Regions from separate parts of the Pseudomonas sp. F2 genome, predicted to be linked through region 2. Evidence: predicted binding sites of a transcription regulator. Region 2 holds the regulator's gene; each other region holds the start of a gene.
What was found. Region 2 encodes sigma-54, which starts transcription at its own class of promoters, with help from an activator protein. Its sites were predicted from a motif close to ANTGGCATNNANNTTGCTNT; they were not measured.
Positions count from the first base shown of each region.

Region 1 (3,275 bases), 690 kb from region 2:
CGTGAGGCCCGGCGCATGGCGCCACTGGATGCGCCGCTGTTGATCGAAGGCGAAACCGGCACCGGCAAAGAATTGCTGGCGCGGGCCTGTCACCTCGCCAGTCCGCGTGGGCAGTCGCCATTGATGGCGCTCAACTGCGCGGGGCTGCCGGAGTCGATGGCCGAGACCGAACTGTTCGGCTACGGCCCCGGCGCGTTCGAAGGCGCGCGCGCCGAAGGCAAACTCGGCCTGCTGGAGCTGACGGCGGGCGGTACGCTGTTTCTCGATGGCGTCGGTGAAATGAGCCCTCGCTTGCAGGTGAAGTTGCTGCGCTTTCTGCAGGACGGCTGTTTCCGCCGGGTCGGCAGTGATGAAGAGGTGTATCTGGATGTGCGGGTGATCTGCGCCACTCAGGTCGACTTGTCCGAGCTGTGCGCGCGCGGCGAGTTTCGTCAGGATCTGTATCACCGCTTGAACGTGCTGTCGCTGCACATCCCGCCGCTGCGCGAGTGTCTCGACGGTTTGACCCCGCTGGTGGAACACTTCCTTGATCAGGCCAGTCGGCAGATTGGTTGCTCGCTGCCGAAACTGGCGCCGGCGGCGATGGAGCGCCTCAGTCACTATCACTGGCCGGGCAACGTGCGGCAGCTGGAGAACGTGCTGTTTCAGGCGGTTTCGCTGTGTGACGGCGGCACGGTCAAGGCCGAGCATATTCGCTTGCCGGACTACGGCGTGCGTCAGCCGCTTGGCGATTTCTCGCTGGAAGGCGGGCTGGACGAAATCGTCGGGCGTTTTGAAAAAGCGGTGCTGGAGCGCCTGTATTCCGAGCACCCGAGCAGTCGGCAACTGGGTAAGCGGTTGGGGGTTTCGCATACCACCATCGCTAATAAGCTGCGCGAGTATGAGGTCGGTAAAGACCCCGAGAGTTAACAGCAACACTGTGGTGAAAAGAGCTTTTGTGGTGAGGGGATTTATCCCCGATGGGCTGCGCAGCAGCCCCAAAACCATCCAATGCGATCTATCAGGCGAATCGCGTGAATCGGTATCGGGGCGGCTTCGCCACCCATCGGGGATAAATCCCCTCGCCACAGGTTCTTTTTCCATCTGCAAAAATCGGGATTGCCGCCAAGCGGCATAACACCGCCGGTTTTTCGACTTCGATACATTTCAAATTTCCCCGCAAACCCCCTCAAGTCCTTTGTTTACCGGGCTGCAAGCCGCCAGAAAAAAGTTGGTCTGCAAATTGCTTATGGCTCAGCAGTACAGCGGTGGGCGGCAAACGTCCGGCATGCAGAGGAAAGAGTGTGGACAAGTACCTTTATGTGGCAATGACCGGCGCCAGTCAGAACGCACTGGCGCAAAAGGCCCATGCCAACAACCTGGCGAACATCTCCACCAATGGTTTTCAGCGCGACCTGGAGCAGGCGCGTTCGATGCCGGTGTTCGGTGACAGCTTTCCGGCGCGTGCGTTTGCCATGAGCGAACGGCCCGCCACTGATTTCACCGCCGGTTCGCTGGTGCAGACCGGCCGCGACCTCGACGTCGCCGTGACCGGCAACGGTTTTATCGCCGTGCAGAACCCCAACGGCGGCGAAAGCTACGTGCGCACCGGCAGCCTCAACATCGACGCCCTCGGCGTATTGCGCGCCGGCAATGGCATGCCGGTACTCGGCAACGGCGGTCCGATCGCCGTGCCGCCGGAGCAGCAGGTCGAAGTCGGTGAAGACGGCACCATCAGTATTCGTGCGATGGGCGAAGGCCCGCGCGTCATGGCGGAAGTCGACCGGATCAAACTGGTCAACCCGGACATCAAGAACCTCAACAAAGGCCTCGACGGCTCGATCTACACCAAGGACGGCCAGCCGGCGCCGGCCGATGCCAACGTCAAGCTGGTGTCGGGTTTCCTTGAGTCGAGCAACGTCAACGCCGTGGAAGAAATGACCTCGGTGCTGGCTCTGGCCAAGCAGTTCGAGTTGCACGTCAAGATGATGAACACCGCCAAAGACGACGACCAGGCCATGGCTCGGGTCTTGCAGATCAGCTAATTATCAGAACGTCGCGCCGTAAAACAGGCGCACGAGGAGAATCGAATGCTTCCGGCTCTATGGGTTGCCAAAACCGGTCTGTCCGCGCAGGACACCAACCTGACCACCATTTCCAACAACCTGGCGAACGTCTCGACCACGGGTTTCAAGCGTGACCGTGCCGAGTTCCAGGACCTGCTGTATCAGATCAAGCGTCAGCCAGGCGCCCAGTCGACCCAGGACAGTGAACTGCCGTCGGGTCTGCAACTGGGTACCGGTGTGCGCATCGTCGGCACCCAGAAAAACTTCACCGCCGGCAGCCTGCAAACCACCGAGCAGCCGCTGGACATGGCCATCGACGGTCGCGGTTTCTTCCAGATCCTGCAGCCGGACGGCACCACGTCCTACACCCGTGACGGTACTTTCCACCTCGACTCCAACGGCCAGATCGTCAACGCCAGTGGTTTCGCCCTGGAGCCGGCCATCGTCATCCCGAACAACGCCCAGAGCTTCACTGTCGGCACCGACGGCACCGTGTCAATCACGGTTCCAGGCAACCCGGCCGCTCAGGTGATCGGCAACCTGCAAACCGCCGACTTCATCAACCCGGCCGGTCTGCAGGCGGTGGGTAACAACCTGTTCCTGGAAACCGCTGCTTCCGGCGCGCCGCAAATCGGCACCCCGGGCCTGAACGGTTTCGGTACCACCCTGCAGAACACCCTGGAAGGTTCCAACGTCAGCACCGTTGAAGAGATGGTCAACATGATCACCACTCAGCGCGCCTACGAGATGAACTCCAAGGTGATCTCCACCGCCGACCAGATGCTCTCGTTCGTAACGCAGAATCTGTAATCAAGTCTATGGGGCGGCCTGAGGCCGCCAGCAACACCGTGAGGTAGGGTCATGAAACGCTTCGTATCTGTTCTGGCATTGGGTGGGGTCGTCTCGCTCGCGGGCTGCGTCGCACCGACGCCCAAGCCCAATGACCCTTACTACGCTCCGGTGTTGCCGCGCACGCCACTGCCGGCGGCGGCCAACAACGGCTCGATCTATCAGGCCGGCTTCGAGCAAAACCTGTACAGCGACCGCAAGGCCTTCCGCGTTGGTGACATCATCACCATCACCCTGAACGAGAAGACGCAGGCGAGCAAGAACGCCAACTCCCAGGTGGCCAAGAACAGCAAGACCGGCATCGGCCTGACCTCGCTGTTTGGCGGCAGTGGCACCACCAACAACCCGTTGGGTGGCAATGACCTGAGCCTCGACGTTGGC
Region 1 covers NZ_CM169904.1:99,596-102,870, forward strand. The annotation lists gene AC193Q_RS00430 (sigma-54-dependent phenylalanine hydroxylase transcriptional regulator PhhR) at 1-909, shown strand, start outside; gene AC193Q_RS00435 (flagellar basal body rod protein FlgF) at 1,284-2,024, shown strand; gene flgG (flagellar basal-body rod protein FlgG) at 2,070-2,855, shown strand; gene flgH (flagellar basal body L-ring protein FlgH) at 2,907-3,275, shown strand, end outside.
Region 1: the regulator sigma-54 is predicted to act here: its motif matches at 1,210-1,229, upstream of AC193Q_RS00435 (flagellar basal body rod protein FlgF).

Region 2 (3,275 bases):
CGAGCAGGGCAGTTTCGTCGTTGATCGCTTCGGCCAGCGAGCGGTTGGCAGTGCTCAGCGGATGGCGTCGGCGGGTTTCCGAGAAGCGCTTGAGCAGGGTTTCTTCGTCAGCATCCAGATACAGCACATCGCACTGGATGTGGCGGGCGCGGACTTCTTCAAGCAGTTCGGGGAAACGCGACAGGTGGCTCGGCAGATTGCGTGCATCGATCGACACGGCCACCAGCGGCTGGGCCAGCTCCGTATGAATCAGGGCGCGTTCGGCGAGTTCCGGCAGCAAGCCGGCCGGCAGGTTGTCGATGCAGTAGTAGCCGTTGTCCTCAAGGACATCCAGGGCAGTACTTTTACCCGAGCCGGAGCGGCCGCTGACGATGATCAAACGCATGATTAATGACCGTTCTGCTCGCTCAGGACGACATGATACAAGGCTTCATTACTCGGTGCGCTGCGCAGTTTTTCGCGCACTTCCTTGCGATCGAGCATGCTGGCGATCTGGCGCAGTAATTCGAGGTGAGCATCGGTGGCCGCTTCCGGGACCAGCAGGACAAACAGCAAGTCAACCGGAGCGCCGTCGATGGCATCGAAATCAATGGGGGCATCAAGGTGCATCAATGCGCTGATAGGCGCTTCGCAGCCTTTGAGGCGACAGTGGGGAATGGCGATGCCGTTGCCGAAACCGGTGGAACCGAGTTTCTCACGGGCGATCAGCGCATCGAACACATCCTGCATGGCCAGATCCGGCACTTCTTTATGGATGAGGTTGGCAATCTGTTCGAGGGCTTTCTTTTTACTGCCGCCCGGCACGTTCACCAGGGAACGGCCGGGGGTCAGGATACTTTCAAGTCGGATCATGGGTTGGGAGTGTTAACGACCGGTTGCGCCCTGAAGGAGGCTCTGGGTCTTTTCCTTATGCTTTTTGAGTTGGCGATCCAGCTTGTCGGTCAGTGAGTCGATCGCAGCATACATGTCGGTATCTTCTGCGTTGGCGACCACTTCGCTGCCGGGTATATGCAAGGTGGCTTCGATTTTCTGCTTGAGCTTTTCGACGCACATCGTGACCTGCACGTTAGTGATCTTGTCGAAATGGCGCTCCAATCGTTCGAGTTTCTCGTTGATGTAGGTGCGCAGAGGTTCGGTCACTTCCAGTTGGTGTCCACTGATGTTGACTTGCATACAGCTTCTCCTTCGTTGCCAGTGCATAAAGCGGCAGGCCGGATAGCCTGCCACTGGAACGCTGTAACGTGGCTTACATCAACCGCTTGCGTTCGCTCGAAGGCGCGATCCCGAGGGATTCACGGTACTTGGCGACGGTGCGGCGAGCCACCTGAATGCCTTGTGCCTCCAGTAAACCAGCGATCTTGCTGTCACTCAATGGCTTTTTCTGATTTTCCGCCGCGACCAGTTTTTTGATGATCGCGCGGATCGCCGTGGATGAGCATTCACCGCCTTCAGAGGTGCTGACGTGGCTGGAGAAAAAGTATTTCAGTTCATAAATGCCCCGAGGGGTATGCATGAATTTCTGCGTGGTGACCCGGGAAATCGTCGATTCGTGCATGCCGACCGCCTCGGCGATGTCATGCAGGACCAACGGTTTCATGGCTTCGTCGCCGTATTCCAGGAAGCCACGTTGGTGCTCGACGATCTGGGTGGCCACCTTCATCAGGGTTTCATTGCGGCTTTGCAGGCTCTTGATGAACCAGCGCGCCTCTTGCAACTGGTTGCGCATGAAGGTGTTGTCGGCGCTGGTGTCGGCGCGTCGCACGAAGCCGGCGTACTGCGCATTGACCCGCAGACGAGGCACCGACTCCTGATTCAGCTCGACCAGCCAGCGTTCGTTGTCCTTGCGCACAATCACGTCAGGCACCACGTACTCGGCTTCGGTGGATTCGATCTGTGAACCCGGGCGCGGATTGAGGCTCTGCACCAGTTCGATGACCTGACGCAGCTCGTCTTCCTTGAGCTTCATGCGTCGCATCAGCTGGCTGTAGTCGCGACTGCCAAGCAGATCGATGTAGTCGCTGACCAGACGCTTGGCTTCGTTCAGCCAAGGAGTCTTGGCCGGGAGTTGACGCAGTTGCAGCAACAGGCATTCGCCGAGGTTGCGCGCGCCGATGCCGGCGGGTTCGAATTGCTGAATGCGGTGCAGAACGGCTTCGATCTCGTCCAGCTCGATGTCGAGCTCCGGATCAAAGGCGTCGAGAATTTCTTCGAGCGTTTCGTCGAGATAACCCTGGTTGTTGATGCAATCGATCAGGGTCACGGCGATCAGGCGGTCGGTGTCGGACATCGGCGCCAGGTTCAGTTGCCACAGCAGATGGCTTTGCAGGCTTTCCCCGGCGGAGGTGCGGGTGGTGAAATCCCACTCGTCGTCATCGCTGCTGGGCAGGCTGCTGGCGCTGGTCTGGTAGACGTCTTCCCAGGCGGTATCGACGGGCAATTCGTTAGGAATGCGCTCGTTCCATTCGCCTTCCTCCAGGTTGTCCACCGTCGGGGCGGTTTCCTGATAGGAGGGTTCCTGAATCTCGGTGTTGGGTTTTTGTTCGGCGTTGTCGGCCAATGGATCGGAGTTGTCGAAGTCGTCGCCTTCTTCCTGGCGCTCGAGCATCGGATTGGATTCCAGGGCCTCCTGGATTTCCTGTTGCAGGTCCAGGGTCGACAATTGGAGCAGGCGGATGGCCTGTTGCAGCTGCGGTGTCATCGTCAGCTGCTGGCCCATTCTCAAGACTAGCGATGGTTTCATGGCAGGGGCTTAACACCTTATTCGCCGGCGCGCATGCGCCATCCACTACAGGGCGCCGAAGCGCCAAACTTAAGCAAATTATATGCCTGAAACTGTCGTGTTTGCCTAGAGCGCTGTAACAATAAAGCGTATAAAAAAAGCGCTTCAACGTTACAGCACCCGGACGGCTGGCCGAATGCGCTCGCGCTTTAGAGGCGGAACTCGTGGCCCAGGTACACTTCCTTCACCAGGTCGTTGGCAAGGATGGTTGCCGCATCGCCTTCAGCGATCAGTTGACCGTCGTTGACGATGTAGGCGGTCTCGCAGATATCCAGCGTCTCACGCACGTTATGGTCGGTGATCAGCACACCGATGCCCTTGGCCTTGAGGTGATGGATGATCTGCTTGATGTCGCCGACCGAGATCGGGTCGACACCGGCGAACGGTTCGTCGAGCAGGATGAATTTCGGGGCGGTCGCCAGGGCGCGGGCGATTTCCACCCGACGGCGTTCACCACCGGACAGGCTCATGCCGAGGTTGTCGCGGATGTGGCTGA
Region 2 covers NZ_CM169904.1:5,485,958-5,489,232, forward strand. The annotation lists gene rapZ (RNase adapter RapZ) at 1-385, opposite strand, end outside; gene ptsN (PTS IIA-like nitrogen regulatory protein PtsN) at 388-852, opposite strand; gene hpf (ribosome hibernation-promoting factor, HPF/YfiA family) at 865-1,173, opposite strand; gene AC193Q_RS24575 (RNA polymerase factor sigma-54) at 1,247-2,740, opposite strand; gene lptB (LPS export ABC transporter ATP-binding protein) at 2,929-3,275, opposite strand, start outside.

Region 3 (3,275 bases), 990 kb from region 2:
TCGGCCAGTTGCTGGTCGCGGGCCAGCAGTTGCGCGCGCAAGGCCTGATCGCTTTCGAAGCGGGCCATGGCCACATCGAGAATCGGCTGCAGGCGCTGGGCGTGGATGCCTTCGACGATGTAGGCGCTGACCCCGGACTTGATCGCCTGACGCATCACCCCCGGGTCGTGTTCGTCGGTGAACATCACGATCGGCCGGGGCTGGTCGCGGCTGACCAGCACCACTTGCTCCATCACATCGCGGCCCGGTGACTCGGTATCGATCAGGATCACGTCCGGGCGCACCGTTTCGACGCGGGCCGGCAGGTCGATGGTCAGGCCGGACTCATCGATGACCTCGAAACCCGCCTCGGTCAGCGCGGCTTTCAGGCGCCCGACTTTTTTCGCGGTGTCGTTGATCAGCAGAATGCGCAGCATATTGGCGGTCTCCTGTCAGCGGCGGGCGAGCAGAGGAGCGGCGTCGCTCAGGGCGTGCAGCTTGAAACTGCGGGCGTAAGCGGCCGGATCGCTGCCATCCCAGACTTTGCCATCGAGCAACTGGCTGCTGCGCATCTCCTTGCCCCACGCGGCGACACCAACGGCGGTGGCGGCTTCGCGGTAGATGTCCAGTTGCTGAACCTGGCGGGCCACCGCGAGGTAATCAGGGTCCTCGCGCAACAGGCCCCAGCGACGGAATTGGGTCATGAACCACATGCCGTCGGACAGATACGGCAAATTCACCTCGCCGTTGCCGTGAAAACGCAAGGCGTGCGGGTCCTGCCAGCGATTGCCGAGGCCGTCGGCGTAATCCCCGAGAAAACGCGGTTCGATGCAGGACAGCGGGGCGTCGAGATATTCCGGGGCGCTCAGCAACTGCGCGGTGCTGCGGCGGTTTTCCGCGCTTTGTTCAATGAAACGGCTGGCCTCGAGAATCGCCATTACCAGCGCCCGGGCGCTGTTGGGGTATTGCTCGACGAACGCGCGGGTGCAGCCGAGGACTTTCTCCGGATGATCGGGCCAGATGCTCTGGCTGGTCGCCAGGGTGAACCCCAGATCCTGTTGCACGGCGGCCGCCGCCCACGGCTCACCGACGCAGAAACCATCGATGCGCCCGGCTTGCAGGTGCGCGACCATTTGCGGCGGCGGCACCACCACGCTGTCGACGTCCTGCAACGGATGAATGCCCTGACTCGCCAGCCAGTAATACAGCCACATCGCGTGGGTACCGGTGGGGAAAGTCTGGGCGAAGGTCAGTTTTGCGCGGGTTTGGTGCGCGTGCCGATCCAGCGCTTCAGGACTGGTCACGCCCAGTTGCTGTAAACCGTGGGACAGGTTGAGGCTCTGGCCGTTCTGGTTCAGCCCCATCAGCACCGCCATGTCGCTCGGCGCCACGCCACCGATACCCAGATGCACCGCGTAAATCAGCCCGTACAGGCTGTGGGCGACATCCAGTTCACCGCTGACCAGTTTGTCGCGCAAGGTCGCCCAGGACGCCTGACGCTTGAGGTTGATCGTCAGGCCGTAAGGCTGGGCGAAGCCTTGTGTGGCGGCCACGATCACCGAGGCGCAGTCGCTCAAGGCCATGAAGCCGAGATTGACCACGCTTTTTTCCGGGGCATCACTGCCATTGACCCAGGCCAGTGGCCCGACGGATGAATCACTCATATAAAGCCACCCTCAAAAAAAACGCCGTCCCAGGCTTTGCTAAGGCAAAACCTCCGAACGACGCCATTGTCCGTGCCCGCACGCCGCCATTGGCCTGTGGGCTGATACCCTAAAAGTGCAAGGCATATGCCAGCCAGGCTGATTTGCCTGTGCGCCTCGCGCCGGGGGGCGATGCCCGGCTATAATCGCCGCCTCTTTTCGCCGCCCGAGTCATCGCCGCCCATGTACACCCTGGCCCGTCAGCTGTTGTTCAAACTTTCCGCGGAAACCTCCCACGATCTGTCGCTGGATCTGATCGGCGCGGGTGGGCGTTTGGGCCTCAACGGCTTGCTGTGCAAGAAGCCGGCGAACCTGCCGGTGACGGTCATGGGCCTGGACTTCCCGAATCCGGTGGGTCTGGCGGCCGGTCTGGACAAGAATGGCGCGGCCATCGACGGTTTCTCGCAACTGGGTTTCGGCTTTGTCGAAATCGGCACCGTGACCCCGCGTCCGCAGCCGGGCAACCCGAAACCACGGATCTTCCGCCTGCCGGAGGCCGAGGCGATCATCAATCGCATGGGCTTCAACAACCTCGGTGTGGATAACCTGCTGGCGCGGGTCGCTGCAGCCAAATACAAGGGCGTGCTGGGGATCAACATCGGCAAGAACTTCGACACCCCGGTCGAGCGCGCCGTGGATGACTACCTGATTTGCCTGGACAAGGTGTATGCCCACGCCAGCTATGTCACGGTCAACGTCAGCTCGCCGAACACCCCGGGCCTGCGCAGTCTGCAGTTCGGTGATTCGCTCAAGCAGTTGCTGGCGGACCTGGCCACGCGCCGCGCCGAACTGGCCCTGCGCCACGGCAAACATGTACCGCTGGCGATCAAGATCGCCCCGGACATGACCGACGAAGAGACCGCGCAAGTGGCTCAGGCATTGATCGAAACCGGGATGGACGCGGTGATCGCCACCAACACCACCCTGAGTCGCGTCGGCGTCGAAGGCATGGAGCACGGTGACGAAGCGGGCGGTCTGTCCGGCGCCCCGGTGCGCGACAAGAGCACCCATACCGTGAAGGTGTTGGCGGCTGAGCTGGGGGGGCGCTTGCCGATCATTGCCGCTGGCGGCATCACCGAGGGCAAGCATGCGGCCGAGAAGATCGTGGCGGGTGCGAGCCTGGTGCAGATTTACTCGGGCTTCATCTATAAGGGTCCGGCCTTGATTCGTGAAGCGGTAGACGCGATCGCCGCGCTGCGCTGAGGTTTTCTGAGGGTTCTGTGGCGAGGGGATTTATCCCCGATCGGCTGCGCAGCAGTCGTAAAATTTGCGTCCGCCGTTCGCCTGGCGCACTTGGGTGGATGGATTCGGGGCCGCTTCGCAGCCCATCGGGGATGAATCCCCTCGCCACAGGGATCTGTATCGTCCGGGGCAAGCATAAAAAAGGGCTCCTCGAAGGAGCCCCTGGGCCGTAGCCCGCCGTCCGGGAAGGACGTGCATGGTAAGTCGCTAGAAATTCAGATTGTCGTGTTGCAATAAGTGCCCTGTGTCAGCCGACGGCGTGAAGTTCGTTGAGTCTGTGGATCCCCGCAGTGCCGGTCATACCGTCCCAGTTGTCGCCGCGTCCTTCTCGCCAGCCGTTGATCCAGGCTT
Region 3 covers NZ_CM169904.1:401,244-404,518, forward strand. The annotation lists gene AC193Q_RS01860 (ANTAR domain-containing response regulator) at 1-416, opposite strand, end outside; gene AC193Q_RS01865 (CmpA/NrtA family ABC transporter substrate-binding protein) at 432-1,643, opposite strand; gene AC193Q_RS01870 (quinone-dependent dihydroorotate dehydrogenase) at 1,866-2,885, shown strand; gene rmf (ribosome modulation factor) at 3,172-3,275, opposite strand, start outside.
Region 3: the regulator sigma-54 is predicted to act here: its motif matches at 1,758-1,777, upstream of AC193Q_RS01865 (CmpA/NrtA family ABC transporter substrate-binding protein).